3 regions of the Paenibacillus sp. 2TAB19 genome follow, and region 3 is predicted to be linked to each of the others. Evidence: predicted binding sites of a transcription regulator. Region 3 holds the regulator's gene; each other region holds the start of a gene.

Region 1 (5,685 bases), on a different contig from region 3:
TAACCGCCTGCGCAAATGGATATCTAGCTTGACCCCAATGCCGTAATGATTCGTGAAATTGTCCGTATACGTACGAATAGCAGGCACTACGCCTAGATCATCTAGCACAGAAGGACGCAATTCCCAAGCAAGGCTGCGGACGTCTTCCATCAGATGGGATACGCTTGTACGAAGACGCTCCGCGTCGTCTAGCGAACCGTCTTGAATCAGCTTATCCATGCCGATCAGAAGCGAGAACAAGCTCTGTCCAATACCGTCATGCAGCTCGCGGGATAATCTTCTGCGTTCCTCTTCCTGAACGATCATAACCTGCTTCATCATCTGCTGAAGCTCCTCCTGCACGCGCTTCAGTTCGGTCACCTCGTTGCGAATGGCTAAATATTGATACGGCTTCCCTTTCGCGTTAAGGAAAGGAACGATCGTCGTATTCACCCAATAATAGCTGCCGTCTTTGGCCCGGTTCTTAATATCGCCGCGCCAGACGCTTCCGGAGGCAATCGATCTCCAAAGCTCGTTCATGAAAGTTTTGCCATGATAACCCGAATTGATGATCCGATGATCCTTGCCCATCAGTTCCTCGCGTTCATACTTTGATATTTCGCAAAACTTATCGTTTACGTATTGGATGATGCCTTTATGGTCGGTGACGGCTACGATGGACGATTCATTTAACGCAAGCTTGATATCTGCGAGGTGAAGCAGCGCATGCTTCAGCTCTATTCTAACGGCGGGATCCTCTATATGCTCATCCAGCTTGGCGATTAAAGCGGTGATGCGCTGTCCGATGACCTCTGGACGTTTCTCCTCCCAACCCGGATTATTCAAAGTGCAACAGCCCCTTTTTCATCGCATACCTGACCAAATCAGGCCTTGTCTTTAATCCAAGCTTATCCATCACATTCGCTTTGTGGGATTCGACAGTCTTTATGCTAATGACGAGCTGCTCGGCGACTTCTTTGTTGCTGTAGCCTTTGGCGACCAAAGATACAACTTCCTTCTCTCGGTCTGACAGCATATCCAATGCTCTTCCGTTGTCGCCAACTGCGGAACGCTCCAAATATTCACTCATTAATCGCTTGGTTGCTGTCGGATACAAATAGGCGTTGCCTTCGGCTACCGTTCGAATGGCGGTCAGCAGCTCTTCATGGGGAGCGCTCTTCAATATGTAGCCTGAGGCGCCGGCATGAATGCCTTGGAACAAGTACTCGTCATCGTCGTGCATCGTAAGGATGAGAACCGCTACAGCAGGAAGCAGCTGCTTAAGTTCCTTGGTCGCGGTTAAGCCGTCCTTGCCATGGGGCATGCTGAGATCCATTAACACAACATCAGGCTTCAACAGCAAGGCAAGCTTAATCGCTTCGTCACCTTCCGATGCCTCGCCGATAACCGTTATACGTTCTTTTTCGTTCAACAGCATTTTAAGCCCGGATCGTACCATCGCATGGTCGTCGACAATGCAAAGCTTAATCATAGTTCCCCTCCGATTATGTTTTGTATCTGGAGATCTCTACTAGATTCGAAAGCTCGATAGCACACTGCTCCAGATAGATAAGATTAGTATCCGTATAGCTGTGAGGATGACGTACGCCAACCATTAGAACGCCGGCAGCCCCGAATCCATCAGGAATCGGAATAGCTGCCGCCGTGTGAAGGCCCTCGGCCAGCATTAATGAACATTCGAAGCGAGGTTTGTTTGCTTCTTTCGATGCAATATCCTTGATCAAGCTTCGCCCTAATAGAAGGGCCATGCCTGGCAGCCCCTTGCCTCGCTTAACGATCATGTGCCGATAACGATGATTCATATTGCCGCTCGCATATTGCCAGCGGTACTTGCTGCCATCGTCGATCGGGAGAGCCAATGCCGTAAAGTCGCTTAATGAAGTAACTCGTATATAATGAACGGCACGGCTTATTGTGTCAGCTTCAAAATTTCTCATCGTTATTCACCCTTCATACGAATTGTAACATGATTTGATTAAGAAATAGCCCCTTATCCGAAACGCGAGATAAGGGGCTATTCGATTATTCTCGTTTATTTGACAGTTTCAATGAGCTCTTTCAAGTGATTGGCGGACCGGTGGAGAAGCGCCTTCTCTTCCTCGCTAATTCGGATATCCAACACTTCCCTAACCCCTTGCCGGTCTACGATGCATGGCACGCCCATGAACACATCGGACACGCCGTGGTAGTTGTCGAGCAGCGTAGATACATTAAGCACGGCGGATTCATCGCGAAGAATGGCGGTTACGATACGGTCCAGCGCAAGCGCGATCGCGTAATAGGTAGCCCCTTTGGCCTCGATGATCTGATAAGCCGCATCCCTCGTATTCGCGAAAATCTCGGACTTCGCAGTGTCACTAAGCGAGAAATTCGTTCCTGCCACATTAGCGAGGCTCCATACCGGCAGCTCGGTATCGCCGTGCTCGCCGATAATGTGCGCGTGTACGCTTCGCGGGTCGATGTGCAGCTGCTGCCCGATCAAATATCGGAAACGCGCGCTGTCGAGTAGCGTTCCCGAGCCGATAACCCGGTTGATCGGCCATCCCGACTTTTGCCACGTAAAGTAGCTCATAATATCGACCGGATTCGTTGCGATCAGCAAAATGCCGTCCGAGTTATATTTTAAAACCTCCGTTATAATGCTTTCGTAGATCGCCGCGTTGCGTTTCAACAGATCCGTCCGCGTCTCTCCGGGCCTTTGCGCCGCTCCAGCGGTAATAATGACGATATCCGCGTCCTTACAGTCTTCATAGCTTCCCGCCCATACTTTCGCTTGGCCGAGAAACGGCATCCCGTGGTTCATATCCAGCGCGTCTCCGACTGCTTTGTTCACGTTCGCATCGATAAGCACGAGTTCGTCCATTCGGCTTCTCAGCAGCAGCGTGTACGCGGTTGTGGAACCGACAGCACCTACGCCAATGACAACAACTTTGGATTTTTTCATTTTGATTGCTCCTCTTCGGTTGGTTTATTTACAAAATAGTACATCGCGCCCATCAACACCGAGCCGCCGAACAAATTGCCAAGCGTGACCGGAACGAGATTATGGATCATGCCGCCAAACGTGATGGTGTCCGGATAGTTGAGGACAAGCGCGATAGCAAACGTGCATAAATTGGCAATGCTGTGCTCGTATCCGGAAATGAAGAAACAGAAGACGAACAGCATCATCGCGAACAACTTGGGACCGTCTCCTCTTAACGACATCGGGATGAAGAACGCCAGACAGACGAGCCAGTTACACAATAAGCCGCGGAAAAAAAGCTCCATCGTCGGCGCATGCAGTTTCTTTTCCACCACGCTTAGCAGGAAGCCGTTAACCTCAGCGGATTGAAACAGTCCCGTTCCCCATATAAGCAGCGCAAACGCGCAAGCCCCGAGGACGTTCCCGATATAGCTTGCCGTCAGCAGTTTCCCCACATGGGCCCAGCTCATCTGACGGCGAAGCGCCGCGTAGGTATAGTAAAACGTGTTGCCGGTAAACAGATCGCCTCCGCCATAGGAAATCAGAATGATGGCGGCTCCGAAGGTCATCGCGGCCATCGGATACGTAAGCGGAGAATGTTCCGTATAAAAGAAGCTGCCTGTCTTGAAGGCCACAATTACGCCAAACCCGATAAACATGCTGGCAAGCATGGATCGCAGAAGATAGCGCAGTTTGCTTGAATGGAACAGTTTGTATTTCTTGAGCGCCAGCTGTTCGATGCGCCGTAATGGAATTTGCTCCATACACACCCACATCCTTTCCGCCGATTTCTTATGCCGAGCTTCTGCATCTATTAAAACACTCCCTGTACTCTGCACGCTGTGACGTTGATCACAAATAAATCAGGGATTTTCCCCCTCAAAGATAGGGAGATCCCCTGATGCTCACCTCACATCGCAATAGGTAAAATTAGGGTAGAAACAATCGGAGAGGGGATGGCTGGAATGGCCATTAACGCATATACGCAAAAAGAGACATCGAAAGGGAATGAATCGGAGAATCGGAGCAACGGGATTGACGCTTTCTTCTCGCCTGACAGCTTCAGCAAACTGAGCAGCATTATGAACAACAAAACTGTAATGTCGGGATCGTACTTGTTTTGGGAGGGGGAAGCGGCGGACCATCTTTATTATGTAAAAAAAGGACGCGTAAAGCTTACCAAAACGACGGACAGCGGCAACAAAATGACCTTGTATCTCCACCACGCGGGCGACCTGTTTGGGCAGATGGATCCTTTTCAAACGAATACTCAAACCTTTAATGCGGAAGTCATCGAAGATGCCGAGTTTGGCATTATTGAGCAGAAGGACCTCGAGCTGCTGCTATGGCAGCATAGGGATCTCGCTATCGCCTTCATGAAATGGATGGGCGTGATGCATCGCATGACGCAATCCAAGTTTCGCGATCTGATGCTCTACGGGAAGACCGGTGCCTTATGTTCGCTGTTAATCAGGCTCTGCAATTCTTATGGTGTCCAGCAAGGGAACATGATCCGCATCGATAAAAAAATGAACAATTCGGAAATGGCCGAAATGATTGGAGCCACGCGCGAAAGCGTGAATAGGCTTCTGAACGATATGCGCAAGGAGGATGTGATCAGCATCGAGCATGGAACGATATTCGTCAAAGATGTTGCTTATTTAAGACAAATATGCAAATGCGAGAACTGTCCGTTGGAGGTATGCAGGGTTTAACGCGAATTATGCTTTGGGTTTGCAGACTGTCGATTCATTCGGTTCTCGTCGAGGTGCAGCAGCCTTTTGCATGGATTTCATACAGTCAAAGAGCTAGGAACGAGGAGATATCGGAGTTTGATTGGATTTTGTGTAGTCAAATGGATTATCGTACTAGCCGACGGTCACAGAGCTTATTAGGTGCATTTCATCGAACTAATCTTAGTTGCCACACGGTTGCGAGCTCGATAGTTGCTTTTCATCGAACTAATTCGGCCGATTCACCACCCACTCACCAAACTAGCCCGTTTAGTTGCCTGATATCGAACTATACAGGCAGCTCGCTTGGTACAAGACTAATTAGTTGCCTAGAATGACACTATAGCGGATTAGCTGTCTTTGGAGCGTACCTCCTTATGCCGTGTAGGAGCTCACCCCCCTTTCCATTTATTTAAGCACCAAATCGCACCACAAGTTATCCACAAATCTTAGAGGTCCATAATTTCCTAAACAACAAGAAAGGAGCAGTCTGCCTTAGGCGACTGCTCCTTTCTTGTTAAACGATAAGCTCAGCTCTAAACATAATTGCGCCAAGCATGCTTCGGTTGCCAGTTCAACAGCCGCTTGGCTTTCTCGTTGCTCAGCAGCGACTCATGACCGTCCAGCGGTTTGCGGAAGTCCTTGACCTCCGGGAAACGCGCAGCCATCAGGTCGCGGCTCGAAACCGCCATGCTGGAGTCATCCGCCGCCACATTAAGCGCCACACTTCCGAGTCCTTCGGCTTCCACGGCCAGCCTGCAGGCTTCCGCCGCATCCCGTGTATCGATATAGCTCCACAAGATACGCTCGCGCTGCTCGGGATCATGGATAAAGGACGGAAACCGCTCATATGCCTCTGGCGCTATTACGTTGCCCAGTCGGAAAGACACCACCTGCATGCCCGTTCTGCGATGGATCATGTCGGCCGTTTGCTCATTAACGATTTTGGATAACCCGTAACTGTCCTGCGGAAGCTGAGGATGCTCC
Region 2 (6,584 bases), on a different contig from region 3:
TAGTAAGTGAAGTCTTCGCCAAGCTCGCCTGATACAATCGGTACGCTTCCAATATAGGACTCTTTCAGCCCCAAATCCTTAGTAACGTAAATAAAACCATTACGTCCTACTGCGCCTGCCACATCCAGCTTTCCGAGCGCGTTGCTCGGAAGCTGCACCTGCGGATTGTCTACATAGCCGCGTACTTGCCCCTTCGCATTAGCATCCACGACGATCTGGCCTACGGGACCGTCGCCTTTCACTTGAATAATCAGCTTCTCTTCGCCTTTCAGCATCGCACCCATCATCGCGCCAGCCGTAAGCGTTCGCCCAAGCGCCGCCGTCGTCGTTGGATACGTTGCATGCCGTCTGCGCAGCTCTTCGACAAGCTGAGTCGTGCGCACTGCGAATACGCGCAGCTTTCCATCCCAAGCCGTTCCGCGCACCAGCACATCCTTCATCAGCTCATTCATCATGATCCCTCCTGATTGCGTTCATATATAATACGCAGCCCTTCAAGCGTCAGAAGCGGATCGACTTCTTCAATCGTCTCCGATTCGGCAGCGATCAGCTCGGCCAAGCCGCCTGTCGCCACAACGCGAGGAGATACGCCGAATTCCTTACGAATGCGATTCACAATTCCGTCTACTTGCCCGGCATAGCCGAAAATAATGCCAGCCTGCATCGACGTCACGGGATTGCGCCCAATAACGCTCTTAGGTCTCACAAGCTCGATCCTCGGCAGCTTAGCAGCGCGCTGGTACAGCGCTTCCGTTGATATCCCGATGCCCGGCACAATCGCGCCACCTAAGTAATTGCCCGCTTCGTCAATATAATCGAACGTCGTCGCCGTTCCGAAGTCCACCACAATAAGCGGCGTGCCATACTTCTCGATGCCCGCTACCGAATTCACGATCCGGTCGGCACCGACCTCCCGCGGATTCTCGTAGCGAATGTTCAGCCCCGTCTTTACTCCAGGCCCGACAACAACTGGCGTCTTGCGCAAATATTTGAGACATAGCTGTTCCAGCGTACGCATCAAAGGCGGAACGACAGACGAGATAATAACTCCGTCCATCTGGTCAAGCTTCACGCCCGCGAACTGAAACAGATTGTGTATGTTAATACCGTACTCATCAACCGTAGCCGATCGGTTCGTGCTGAGCCGCCAATGATGAAGCAGCTCCTTGCCCTTGTATATGCCGAGCACGATATTTGTATTCCCTACATCGATGACGAGAATCAACGCCGCTCGCCGCCCTTCTTCTCATTCAGATCGAGGCTAATATCCAGCGCCTGGAACGAATAAGTCAGTCCGCCAACGGATATCACGTCGACACCGGTGGCTGCAATGCCATGAACGGTAGCCAGCGTAACGCCGCCGGATGCTTCAACGATAACATGCGGTGATGTTGCTTTAATATGGGCAACCGCCTCTGTCATACGCTCGTTCGGCATATTGTCCAGCATAATGATATCCGCGCCGACATCAAGCGCCTCTTGCACCTGTTCCATCGACTCGGTCTCTACTTCAATCTTCATCGTATGCGGAATTTGTCTCCGTGCGGCTTCAACGGCAGCTCGGATGCCTCCTGCGCCCTTGATATGATTGTCTTTAATCATTACCGCGTCATACAGCCCGAAACGATGGTTCGAACCGCCGCCGACCCGAACCGCATACTTCTCCAGCATCCGATGACCCGGCGTCGTCTTGCGCGTATCGACAAGTCTTACCGGCAAGCCGGCAAGCGCCTCAACGAACTTAGCGGTCTTCGTTGCGATGCCCGATAGGCGCTGCATGAGGTTGAGCGCTAGCCTCTCCCCCGTAAGAAGACTGTGCGTGCTGCCCTCGACAATCGCAATAACTTTGCCCTTCTCCACACGCTCGCCATCCGTTGCCATGGCCTGGAACACAAGCGATGGATCAACAACCTCGAATACGAGACGGGCAATGGGTAGACCAGCAATAATGCCGCTCTCCTTCACATGGATTACAGCTTTCGACAACGAGCCGCGCGGGATCGTCGTCTCTGTCGTAATGTCTCCGCTGCCTATATCCTCTGCAAGCCAAGCGCGAATCTGATCGCGCATGATCGCATCATATCCGCCTGTCGTCCACTCATACATCTTCAATACGCTCCTCCGTAATGCCATGTAAACGGTGCAGCACCGTATGCTTGCGCCAATTCTGATCGTCTCGCTGCGGGAAATCCTCACGATAATGCGCTCCGCGGCTCTCTTGCCGCTGCAACGCCGCCTCAGACGTAAGAAGTGCGCAAGTAAGCAGATTCGCGAATTCGTATTCCTCCGCTTTCGTTAGTACCGATTGATAGATCGGAAGCTGACGCTTCAGCTCCTCGATTCCTTTCTCAAGGCCTTTGGCGTTGCGCCGCAAGCCGGCATACCTAACCATAATTTTTTGCAGCTTCAGCCTTTTCTCGACAATCGCCTGTGTCGGCGCGCTTACGCGGCCCGGCTCATTCTCGATTACAGCCACAACGTCGTTCTTCGGCAACTCGTTGATCCGTTTCACAATACGACGGCCGAAGACGATCGCCTCGGACAGCGAATTGCTGGCAAGCCGATTAGCGCCATGAACACCTGTCGAGGATACTTCGCCGCAGGCAAAGAGCCGCTTTATATTTGTTTCCCCATTTAGATCGGTTTTGACTCCGCCCATCATATAATGCATTGCCGGCGCAACCGGAATCCAATCTGACGTCAAGTCGAGACCATACCTCAAACAGTATTCATATATGGTAGGAAAACGATGCTTCACCATTTCTGGCGACTCATGAGTAATATCTATGTAGACAAAAGTCGATTTCGTTTCTTCCATCTCGCTGACGATGGCTCTTGCCACAATATCGCGCGGCGCAAGTTCCAGTTGCTCATGGTAACGTTCCATGAAGCGCTCGCCTTTAATATTACGCAAATAAGCCCCTTCTCCGCGTACCGCTTCCGATATGAGGAAGCGCGGCGCGCCTGGATAACAGAGCGAGGTAGGATGGAATTGAATGAACTCTACATCCTGAATGTAGGCACCGGCGCGATAGGCAATGGCGATACCGTCACCTGTAGCAACTTCCGGATTCGTCGTATACCGATACAATTGGCCTGCTCCGCCCGAGCTGAGAATGACTGCCTTGCCCCGCACGAATACACGCTGTCCGCTAGGCTTCTGTACGATCGCGCCGCAGCATACGCCGTCATGTGTCACAAGGTCGATCACGAAGTGATCGTCCCATACTTCAATCTTCGGATTGTTAACCGCATTGGCCGACAACGCTCTTACAATCTCATAGCCGGTCGCATCCCCATTGGCATGCAAAATACGGCGCTGGCTATGAGCACCTTCCTTCGTGAGCGCGAACTCGCCGTTCTCCACATCGAACTGCGTCCCCATCGAGATGAGACTCTGCACGCCTCGCGGCCCTTCATGGACAAGCGCATTCACCGCTTCTTCGGAGCATAAGCCTGCGCCAGCTATTAACGTATCTTGCAAATGATAGGCAGGCGAATCCTCGTCCGATATAACCGCGGCAATGCCTCCCTGCGCATAGCGGGTATTGCTGTCGAGCAGCGACTTCTTCGTAATCATCAATACCGAGTTGTCCTCGCTAGACCGTATAGCGGTAAAAAGACCGGCAATGCCGGCCCCGATAACGATGACATCCTTATCCACAACAGGCAGCTCGTCCAGCTGCACATCAACCAAGTATCTAGGAATCATGATGACGCTCCTTTGAATTTGAGCATAGGAGTAGCGCATCCTACTTTACAAGTAGCATGCGCTCCAAGGACAAACGGGCTTGATCCGCAATATGCGGCGGTACGTAGATTTGCGGTTGCATCGTCTCAAGCGCTTTGACGAGCTTCTTCAAATTATTAACCTTCATGTTCGGACAAACCAAATATTTCGAAGCAAAGTGGAACGTCTTGCCCGGGCTGTCGAGTCGAAGCTGGTATCCCGTGCCGTCCTCTGTGCCAACGATAAACTCTTGGCAATCTGATTCTTTGCAATATTTAATGATAGCGGTTGTACTTCCAACGAAATCGCCAAGCTCTACCACTTCTGGACGGCATTCCGGATGAACGACGAACTGCGCATTCGGATACTTTGCTTTCATCTCTTCAACATCCTTGACGGTGAGCATGTCATGGGTGTTGCAGTAACCTTCCCAAATGATCATTTTCTTGTCGGTATTCTGTTGCACGTAATGGCCAAGGTTTTTGTCCGGCACCCAGATCACTTCATCGCCCTCTACCGAGTTAACAACCTTCACCGCATTCGCCGATGTACAGCAAATATCCGTCTCTGCCTTAATCTCGGCCGACGAGTTGATGTATGTCACAACCTTCGCGTTCGGATGCTGAGCCTTCAGCTTGCGCAAGCCGTCGACGTTAACCATATCTGCCATTGGGCAGCCGGCGCGTTCGTCCGGAATGATGACCGTCTTGTTAGGAGCAAGAATCTTCGCGCTTTCTCCCATGAAGTGAARGCCGCAAAATACGATGACTTCTGCATCGGTTTGCGCCGCTTTCTGTGCCAGCAGGAACGAATCGCCGCGGAAATCGGCTACTTCCTGTATTTCATCACGCTGATAGTAATGAGCCAAAATAATGGCGTTACGTTCTTTCTTTAATTGCAACAGCCTCTCCCGCAGTTCCCGGTTTTGTTCCGCCTTGCGTTCCAGCGCTAATGCTTCCACAGTGGATCCTCTCCTCTTATGAGGGATGGGAGTCAACTCCCATTCCGATATGCGGCAAGTGCTACTTTGTGAATTGATGCACATACTCAGAAAGTCGCTTGCCTATAGTTTAAACCAAAAGGGATAAATTCATTTGATTAAGATTTAATTTACACTTGGTAAATGGCTCTGTCAATGCGTAAACGCCTTTTTCTAGAACCATTTTTGAAATTGCTTTGTCGAGTGAGGTTTTCACTTTTGTTCAAGGTACAATTTGCTCTTATAGACCGCCAAAATAAAAAACTGTCTCTAGGTTCATCTAGAGACAGTCTTCAACAAATCGAGGACCGAATTCATTACCGTCTAGCCGGATCGTACGGCTCGCCGAGCGCCGCAGGGGCATTCGAGCGGCCGATGCCGCCAGCGAGAACGATCAGCGTCAGCACGTACGGCAGCATGTAGAAAAATTCAGCCGGAATTTGCTTCGAAAATTCGAATAGCTGGGCAAAGTTGCGCAGCGCTTGCGCAAAACCGAAGAACATCGCCGCTCCCACTACGCCAAGCGGATTCCACTTGCCGAAGATGAGCGCCGCCAAAGCGATAAAGCCTTGTCCGGAAATCGTGTTGTGAGCGAAGCTGCTTGTCGTCGTCAGCGTAATTGTCGCGCCGCCGAGACCGGCTAACGCGCCGCTCAGCATAACGCCGATGTAACGATACTTCGTCACGCTGATGCCTACCGTATCGGCCGAGCTCGGATGCTCGCCAACTGCACGCAGGCGCAGCCCGAACGGCGTGCGGAACAGTACAAAGTAACTGATGCCCGCAAGAATAAGAGCTATATAAGTAGTAGGATATGAATTGAACAATCCGTTGCCGATAATCGGAATGGACGATAACCCTGGTATTGCCCATTTCTCGAAGACGAAGTCGAGCATCGTCGTTTGGCCCGAATCATTGTACAGACTTCTGGTCAAATAGATGGCAAGTCCGAGCGCCAAAATATTAATAACGACGCCGACAACCGTCTGATCCGAGCGAAACGTAATCGTTGCAACTGCGTGCAGGAGCGAGAAGAGCACGCCATATATCGCTGCCGCGGCTAATCCGATCCAAGGAGCCGATTCTTCCAAGCCTGCTTGGATCGCATAATCGGTAACGACTGCCGCTGCGAAGGCGCCGGACACCATAAGACCCTCAAGGCCGATATTAACGACGCCTGACCGTTCGGAGAAAAGACCTCCGAGGGCGGTGAAGATGAGTGCAGTCGAGAACACGAGCGTAATGTTGAGCAGTTGCCCAAGTACTTCAATAACGTTCATCCTACACCGCCTCCTTCCGTTTTTCTGCCCGTTTGCTTAAAAACGGCTTCAAGAAAAACTTCACAATGCCGTGGGAAGCGACGAAGAAAATAACCGACCCGATCACGATCCGCACAATTTCCTGAGGCACTTCAGCGCCAAAATTCATGCCAGCGGAGCCATATGACAAGCCGCCGAACAAGATCGCGCCGAGCAGCACGCCAACCGGCGTATTGCCGCCAAGCAGAGCAACCGCGATGCCGTCGAAGCCATAACCCCATGTTGCGGCCATAACCGTCTGATAACCGAAGACGCCCAATATTTCGAACACGCCGCCAAGTCCCGCGAAGATACCGCTTATGAACATCGACTTGATAAGTGTGGTCTTCACGTTCATGCCGGCATACAGCGCAGCATCTGGATTGTGGCCGACCGCACGAAGCTCGTAGCCCTGCTTCGTCCGCCATAACAGGACATAGAACACAACGACACAAATAATCGCAACTAACGTCCCCCAGTGCATACGGGCATTGCCCATCAGCTCAACGAGCCAATCAATCGACAATCTTGCAGAATCATGCACATTCGGCGTTTTCTGCTGGCCTTGCTGCACAAG
Region 3 (8,432 bases):
ACACTCTGCTCTGAGCCGCTAGGACCGAGACAGAAGGAAGCACCATAAGAAATCGTTTCCTTTTCAGTTCGGGGACCTTTTTAGCGGCGGCTAAAAGGTTTTTTTGTGTTTAAAATATAAGAATAGACTTGTTCTGTTCTTATACCATTCGAAGGGGATGAGAAGCTGATGAGGAAACGACTGACGATCACATCGATGAAAAAAATGAAGCAGGAACGCAATGCGATTTCCGTGCTCACCGCTTACGACTATCCTTCGGCGAAATTAGCCGAGGAAGCAGGTATTGACGTCATATTGGTCGGCGATTCGCTCGGAAATGTCGTACTTGGCTACGAGACGACAATACCGGTAACGATCGACGACATCATTTATCATACAAGGGCGGTAGCTCGCGGAGCGGGGCAAACGTTCATCGTTGCCGACATGCCGTTCATGACATACGGCGCGTCACGCGAGACGACTCTTCGCAACGCGGCGCGGATCATGCAGGAGGGCGGAGCGCACGCGCTTAAGCTCGAGGGCGGAACAGAAATTGCGGCAGACGTCGAAGCATTGGTGAAAGCCGGCATTCCGGTGATGGGTCATATCGGACTTACACCGCAATCCGTGCATCAGCTTGGCGGCTACAAGGTGCAAGGGAAGCTCGACAAGGAAGCTGAACGTCTTATGAATGACGCTAAAGCCTTGGAGCAAGCCGGCGCGTTCAGCATCGTGATGGAGCTGGTAACGGAACCTCTCGCAGCGGCAATAAGCGGAGCGCTCACCATTCCTACGATTGGGATCGGGGCAGGACGCGGCTGTGACGGACAAGTGCTTGTCTACCATGATCTGCTGCAATACGCGTCGCCTTATACACCCAAAAAATTCGTTAAAACGTATGCTGACATCGGCACCACGATTAGAGATGCCATTCAGTCCTATGTTCAAGATGTTAAAGGGGCTGCCTTCCCAGCGGAAGAGCATGCTTTCCTGGGGCATACGTCGGCTGTTCAACCTCTATACGGAGGCAACGGTTCTGGTGCAACAACAGAAGGGCAGCTAGATGCTGAAGCGCAGAGAAGTCAGAGAAGTCGGGCTGCGGAGGTGAGATTGTCATGATCATTAGCCGAACGAAAGCAGACCTTAAGCAGCAATTAGCCACCTTCCGAAAAGAAGGTGCTAGCATCGGTTTTGTGCCGACAATGGGTTATTTGCATGAAGGACATGCAAGCCTGATGCGGCAATCGAAGGAAAATAACGATATTACGGTATTAAGTATATTCGTAAATCCGCTTCAATTCGGTCCGAATGAAGATTTGGACCGATATCCGAAGGATGAAGCAAGAGATCTAGCATTGGCAGAATCGGTTGGCGTAGATGTTGTATTTATGCCATCAGTTGCCGAGATGTATCCGGAGAAACCGCTGACTCGTTTGATCGTCGAGCAGGTTACTGATCGCCTATGCGGGGCATCGCGTCCCGGACATTTTGACGGAGTAGGTCTAGTTGTCAGCAAGCTGTTCCATCTTGTTCAGCCGGATCGCGCTTACTTCGGCATGAAGGATGCCCAGCAAGTAGCCGTGATTGAACAAATCGTGAATGACCTTGATATACCGGTAGAAATTGTGCCTTGTCCGATTGTGCGTGAGCCAGACGGACTTGCATTAAGCTCGCGCAACGTTTATTTAAGCGCGGAGCAGCGCAGCCAAGCGGTTGTGCTGTCGCAAGCTCTCGCACTGGCTAGCGAATGGTACCTGGAGCCTGACATGAACGCTGAACGTCTATTGGCTAAAGTGAAGCTTCATATTAGCCAATCGAGCGAAGCCGTCATTGATTACGTGGAGCTGCTTCATTATCCAAGACTTGACACACTGTCGCAAACGGAATCGTTGTCTGAAGTCATGCAGCCCTTGCTGCTTGCAATGGCGGTTAAATTCGGAACGACAAGATTAATTGATAATTGTTTATTGGAAAGAACGGAGGTACAGGACTATGTTCAGAACAATGATGAAATCAAAGCTTCACCGGGCCACGGTTACGGAAGCGAACCTCAATTATGTAGGTAGCATCACCATTGATGAGGATTTGATGGATGCAGCAGATATATGGGAAAATGAGAAAGTGCAGATCGTAAATAACAATAACGGGGCACGCTTCGAAACGTACGTCATTGTCGGTGAGCGCGGATCAGGCGTCATTTGCTTGAATGGAGCAGCTGCAAGGCAAGTACAGCCCGGAGATCAAGTCATAATAATTTCTTATGCATCTATGAGCAATGAAGAAGCGAAAGCGCATAAGCCGATCGTAACGATATTAGATGCCGATAACAAGCCGCTCCGTTCGCTGACGGAAGAGCTTCATTCAACGATTTTGTAACATTTGCAGTGAAGCGTTCGTTTGTTCTTTAGTTAATTCCTTGCTTATGTAACGGCTGGGATGCTGAATGAAAAGCGTCGTAAAAACAAAAAATGAGCATAACACACTCCTTAATTCTTTGGCGAAGGCGGGATGCGGTATGTTCCAGCATATGTTTACTGAAATGAATGAGCTGCTTGATCGGATGATCCAGCAATATCCTGATGCATGCGAGCAGCAAAAAAGACAGTTCGAGCAGCAAATGAACGAGCTTAAGAAGGTGAGCGATTCGTTCATCGAACAATGGCTTGAATTTGAAGAGAAGCTGTCTGATTTCAAGGACAGCTACGGCGAGCTTTTAAGCAAGTCCGCCCCCGCAACGTCAGGGGCAGGCGGCAGCGAAGCTGTGAAAGCTCTTGAGCAGGAACCAGCTGCATCTTCCGTTTATACAGCTTCTGCTTCGTCTGTTTGCAACAAAGCGGATCTAGAAATTCCTGAAGATGCTGCACCTATTATTTCCAAGGGACAAGGTTATTATAAGTTATTGATGTTCCCTGAAGCCGCGGCGCAGTTTCAAGTCGCTGTAGGGCAATCGCCGGAATGCAACCTTGCTCGTCTGTTTCTGGCCATGACCCATATGCATATGCAGAATTGGAACGAAGCCCAGCGGCATTTTCAATTATTGATTGCATTAACGGACTTCCCTAAATGGCTTGCTTTAGGCTATAATGCGCTAGGATGCATTCAAGCGGTTCATATGAACCTTGCCCATGCGGAGAAGCTGTTCATGAAGGCTCATCAAGTTTATCCCAGCTTTACCGACCCGCTGAACAACTTGAAGTCATGTCAGCAAACGCCTTTGCAATTATCGTTATATTTTGGAAGCACGGAGCTGTGCTGTTTGTGAGAGGATCGGGGAACGAATGAAATTTGCAGTACTGGATTTAGAGACGACCGGGCATAGCCAGTCCGACGATATTTTGCAAATCGGACTGGTCCTTGTTTCGGAAGAGCTTGAAGTATTACAAACGTTCAGCACTTTCGTACGGCCTACTGTACCGATACCGGCTTTTATTACTCAACTAACCGGCATAGACGATGCTGTAGTTGAAGATGCGCCGGAATTGCAAGAGGTGCTCGTACAGCTCATACCCTTGCTTGATGATGCAGTGCTCATCGCGCATAATGTTGGTTTCGATGCAGGCTTTCTGAATCAAGCGCTTGATCGTTGCGGTTACCATGGGTTCGCCGGACGCAGGCTCGATACAATTGAATTGCTTCGCATATTATATCCTTCCATTACGACTTATCAGCTTGGCGCCGTAACGGAAATGTTCGGCATCGAGCATGAAAGCCACCATCGCGCGGATAGCGATGCTCTCGCTACTGCGAACTTATTTATCGAAATTGTTCAGAAGCTTCGCCAATTGCCGCTGCTTACGTTGCAGCGGCTATCTGCGCTCATTAACGATGGAAGCGATTTAAGCTGGTTTATAGCAGAGACGCTGCAGCGTATGGAAGTTCGAAATGTGTTCGAGCCTGCAGAATACGATTACTTTAATCAATTTGCGCTTAAGGTTAGAGAATGGACAGAAGAACAGCCGCCGCGAGCCGAGAGCGACAACTTCTCGCTCGGCGAATTGTCTTTCGAACAATATTTGGCGGATGTGAAGGCGCGTTTCGAAGCTCGCTTCGAAAATTACGAGGAGCGCGAAGCGCAAACGGAAATGTTCCAAGAAGTGTACAATGCCTTAAACAGCGACCAGCACTTGCTTATTGAAGCGGGAACAGGAACAGGCAAGTCGTTAGGGTATCTGATACCGGCCTTGTATTACGGCATTCGCAACAATAAAAAGATTGTTGTCAGCACACATACGATTAACTTGCAAGAGCAGCTTCGGCAACGGGATATCCCGCTGCTCGAGGACGTGCTGCCATTTCCTTTCAAGGCTTCGATCTTTAAGGGGAGAGGCAATTACTTATGTTTGCGCAAATTCGAAGGCAAAGTGAATACGAAAGATCTTGTATCGCCAATAGATGATGTCATTACAGCCGCACAAATGGTCGTTTGGCTTGGTGAAACGGAGACCGGAGATCAAGAGGAGCTGAATTTCGGCAACAAAGGCGCTGATTTCTGGTCAACCGTAGCCAGCGATGCCGATTCCTGCCTCAACCGGGCATGTCCGTGGTTCAAACGTTGTTATTATCACCGTGCCAAGCAGGAATCGAACATCGCAGATGTATGTGTAACTAATCATTCGATGTTATTCACCGATATCCAGGCGGACCATCGTTTGCTTCCAACCTACAGCCATCTTATTATAGATGAAGCGCATCATGTGGAAGAGGTCGCGGGCAAGCATCTTGGCATGCAGGTCAGCTATTTCTCGTTCAATCAGGCCGTACAGCGTCTCTATAAGGACGCCAGGTCTGGCTTGCTTCCAGCGCTTAGAATTAAGCTGCAATACGAGGATGATGCGCATCAATCAGCTTGGCTTGAGACAATCGATACGGTCATCCCTATATTTAACGATATTAAAGAACATTGGGATAAACTATTCGAAATGTTCTATAGCTTTACCTCGATATCGAATGAGCTTGCTTCAGGCGAAGCCGGGCAAGCGGTGTGCCGATTGAAGATCGGCGAGCTGCCAGCCGGGTGGGACGACGCCGTTACGACTGAAGGTAATGTGCATACGGAGCTGAATCGGATTATTCGAACGTTGGACAAGATGGTTAATGATATTAAGGATCGTGTGGATGATTCAACGATTCAAGCCGCCATTACGGATCTTAACGGTGCTTTAAGGGATTTGACCCGCGTAAAAGATGAATTGCATATTTTCATCAAGCTGGAGCAGGCAGCGTCAGTATTCTGGATTGAGGCGAGCAGCGCCTATCGTTATCGTTCGGTTCATTTGTATGCAGCACCGGTAGATGTGAGCGAGCAGCTTCAGAAATATTTCTTCGATGTCAAAGACAGCATTGTCATGACTTCGGCTACCTTATCGGTACAGAAGTCGTTCCAATACGCGGCCGAACAGCTAGGACTTACAGGGTACGAGGAGCAAGGCCGGCTTAAGACCGTACAATTGCCGTCGCCGTTCAATTATCGGGAGCAGGCGCTCGTCGTCATCCCACGCAACTTCCCGGTATTGAAAGGCTCCTATGTGGATCAAGCCTACTTAGATATGTTGACGGAATCATTGGCGGCATCGGCGAAGGAAACGAAGGGAAGAATGCTTGTATTATTCACATCGTATAAGATGCTGAAGCAAGTGTATGAGCCGCTTAAGGAGCGTTTGTCTGAGTCCGGCATACAAGTGCTCGGCCAAGGCATCGACAGCGGCAACCGGACGAAGCTGACGAGACGTTTCCGGCAGCAGCCCGAATCGGTTCTGCTTGGGACGAGCAGCTTCTGGGAAGGGGTAGATATTCCCGGGGAAGCGCTCATCTGTCTAGCCATTGTACGCTTGCCGTTCCAGCCGCCTAACCATCCGCTTGCGGAGGCTAAGTCAGAGCTGCTGCTCAGGCAGAAGCAAAATCCGTTCATGAAGCTGTCCATACCGCAAGCCGTCATCCGATTCAAGCAAGGATTCGGAAGGCTCGTGCGAACATCGCAAGACAAAGGCATTGTCATCATCTACGATACGCGGATCATCGATGCGTATTACGGCAAGCATTTCCTGTATTCCTTACCAGGCCCGAAGATCGAGACGATGCATACGGAGCAAATGGTGCTGCGCATGCGAGAGTGGCTAAGCAGCAGCGTAAGTGCAACAGATAAGAAGGATTCGAATGAGCAAAAAACAGCGATATCAGAGGAGGAGAAAGGTTGAAGCAGACGAAAATATCAGAAGCTGTCGTTAGACGGCTGCCTATCTATCTTCAAGTGTTGAACGAGCTGCACACTCGTGAAGTTCAAACCGTTTCATCTCAGGAATTGGGCGTTAAGCTCGACCTTAATCCTGCTCAGATTCGCAAGGATCTCGCTTATTTCGGAGAGTTCGGCCGCAAAGGGATCGGCTATGACGTTCTGTATCTCATCGAGAAAATCAGACAAATACTGAAGGTCGATCAACCGATTAACGTGGCGCTCGCCGGCGCCGGTAATCTAGGACATGCTTTATGCAATTACAATAAGTATTCCAAAGACAATATGAAAATCACAGCCGTGTTCGACGCTCATCCGAGCAAGATCGGCATGAGCATTAACAACCTGCAGGTACTGCCGATGGAAGAACTGCCGCGAATTATCGTCCAGCAAAGTATTCGAATCGGTATTATTACCGTGCCTGCCCACGAAGCGCAGAACGTCGCGAATCAATTCGTGGAAGCCGGAATCGAAGGCATATTGAACTTCGCGCCCGCCATTCTGCGCGTTCCCGAGCACATTCGGATTCACAACGCCGATTTCACGCGTGATTTGCTTAGCTTGGCCTATTATTTAGCAGGAGAAGGAGAATCAGCTAATGAGTCAACTATGGATTGAGAACGGCTTATTCGTCACGATGGATGAGAGCCGCATGACGTTTAAAGGGCATATGGTCGTAACGAATGACCGTATTACATACTTGGGGGAAGCTGCGCCTGTTGCGCCTGTAGACGTTGCGGCCGATGCGCAGAAGATCGACGGCAGCAAGCTGGCTTTTATGCCGGGATTGATTAATACGCACGGACATGCGGCAATGACGCTGTTGCGCGGATATTCGGACGATCAAAATTTGCAAGTATGGCTGCAAGAGAAGATGTGGCCGATGGAAGCGAAGTATGTCGATCAAGATACGAAGGCGGGCAGCGCACTCGCTATCGTCGAGATGCTTAAGACAGGTACGACGGCGTTCGTCGATATGTATGATCGGATGGACCAGGTCGCTATGATGGTTGAGCAATCAGGTATTCGGGGCTGCTTGACGCGCGGCGTTATCGGCTTGTGCGAGAAGGAAGTGCAAGACGCGAAGCTGGCAGAAGCGATAGCCTTTGCTCGTGATTGGAATGGTAAAGCCGACGGTAGAATTACGACGATGATATCGCCTCATGCACCCTATACATGTCCGCCTGATTATATAGAGCGATTCGTTCAAGCGGCGCATGACTATAACCTGCCTCTTCATACTCATATGTCCGAGACAATTGCTGAGGTAGAGCAAAACGTTCGCGATTATGGACTTCGTCCTGTTGAGCATTTGGACAAGCACGGCTTTTTCTCCCGGCCATCGCTTGTAGCCCATGCCGTTCATCTTAACGATGCCGAGATTGAGCTGCTAGCCGCTCGCGGCGTTGCGGTATCCCATAACCCGGTCAGCAACTTGAAGCTGGCGAGCGGCGTTGCCCGCGTGACTGATCTTCTTAAGGCTGGCGTTACCGTATCGCTTGGGACGGATAGCGTAGCGAGCAACAATAACCTGGACTTGTTTCAAGAAATTCAGCTTGCCGCTCTTCTGCACAAGGGAGTATCTGGCGATCCGACAGCTATCCCTGCGGTTGAAGCGCTTCGTATGGGAACGGTATACGGCGCCCGCTCGATCTGGCAGCAAGATCAGATTGGCGTCTTGCGTGTAGGCATGAAAGCCGACTTTATTGCGATTAATTTGGATCAGCCTCAGTTCTACCCGCTGACAGATATCGTATCGCATTTGGTTTATTCCGGCTCGGGGCGCGATGTGCAGCATGTGTGGGTAGATGGACGTCAAGTTGTTCAAAATGGTGAAAGTACATTGCTGGATGAGGAACAAATCCGCTTCGAAGCGCAAGCGAGCTTCGAGCGTTTGCTGCAAGCCTAATGCGCGCGGATACGAAGAAACGCCAGCCGATTATGACTACGCAGCGATGGATCTTTGTCATCGTCGCCGTCCTGCTCATCATCATCACGACGACAGCGATTTATTATAAGGATATCAAGTCTCCTCGCTGGTCGGATGAGAGGGAGGCGAAAGCCGACGCGATAGAAGCAGCTGAATTGACGGAAGTCGATCAAATAAGCAAGCATATTTGGGATCAAGTAAGTTGGTTTGTTTCTGGTAAAAATGCGGATGGCGAACAGATCTACGTATGGCTGCCGCGACCTGTAGACGAAGAAACTGACGAAGAAACATCGA

The links. Region 3 encodes Rex, which represses fermentation and respiration genes when NADH is low (regulators of the CRP and FNR family bind a similar motif). Its sites were predicted from a motif close to TTGTGAAATATTTCACAA; they were not measured.
Region 1: a site for Rex is predicted at 3,806-3,823, ahead of AB4Z33_RS05115 (formate/nitrite transporter family protein). Genes of this name have one in related genera too.
Region 2: a site for Rex is predicted at 4,758-4,775, ahead of nadA (quinolinate synthase NadA). Genes of this name have one in related genera too.

Annotation. Positions count from the first base shown of each region.
Region 1 covers NZ_JBFRGE010000007.1:142,435-148,119, reverse strand. Annotated here, with positions in the region: gene AB4Z33_RS05135 (PAS domain-containing sensor histidine kinase) at 1-825, opposite strand, end outside; gene AB4Z33_RS05130 (response regulator transcription factor) at 818-1,471, opposite strand; gene AB4Z33_RS05125 (GAF domain-containing protein) at 1,485-1,937, opposite strand; gene AB4Z33_RS05120 (L-lactate dehydrogenase) at 2,033-2,944, opposite strand; gene AB4Z33_RS05115 (formate/nitrite transporter family protein) at 2,941-3,729, opposite strand; gene AB4Z33_RS05110 (Crp/Fnr family transcriptional regulator) at 3,931-4,680, shown strand; gene AB4Z33_RS05105 (NAD-dependent epimerase/dehydratase family protein) at 5,235-5,685, opposite strand, start outside.
Region 2 covers NZ_JBFRGE010000020.1:13,600-20,183, forward strand. Annotated here, with positions in the region: gene hslO (Hsp33 family molecular chaperone HslO) at 1-452, opposite strand, end outside; gene AB4Z33_RS11230 (type III pantothenate kinase) at 452-1,225, opposite strand; gene nadC (carboxylating nicotinate-nucleotide diphosphorylase) at 1,222-2,106, opposite strand; gene nadB (L-aspartate oxidase) at 2,099-3,712, opposite strand; gene nadA (quinolinate synthase NadA) at 3,753-4,691, opposite strand; gene AB4Z33_RS11250 (ABC transporter permease) at 5,027-5,989, opposite strand; gene AB4Z33_RS11255 (ABC transporter permease) at 5,991-6,584, opposite strand, start outside.
Region 3 covers NZ_JBFRGE010000053.1:33,772-42,203, reverse strand. Annotated here, with positions in the region: gene panB (3-methyl-2-oxobutanoate hydroxymethyltransferase) at 169-1,098, shown strand; gene panC (pantoate--beta-alanine ligase) at 1,095-2,045, shown strand; gene panD (aspartate 1-decarboxylase) at 1,972-2,355, shown strand; gene AB4Z33_RS21390 (hypothetical protein) at 2,495-3,241, shown strand; gene dinG (ATP-dependent DNA helicase DinG) at 3,246-6,173, shown strand; gene AB4Z33_RS21380 (redox-sensing transcriptional repressor Rex) at 6,170-6,826, shown strand; gene AB4Z33_RS21375 (amidohydrolase) at 6,807-8,117, shown strand; gene AB4Z33_RS21370 (cell wall elongation regulator TseB-like domain-containing protein) at 8,117-8,432, shown strand, end outside.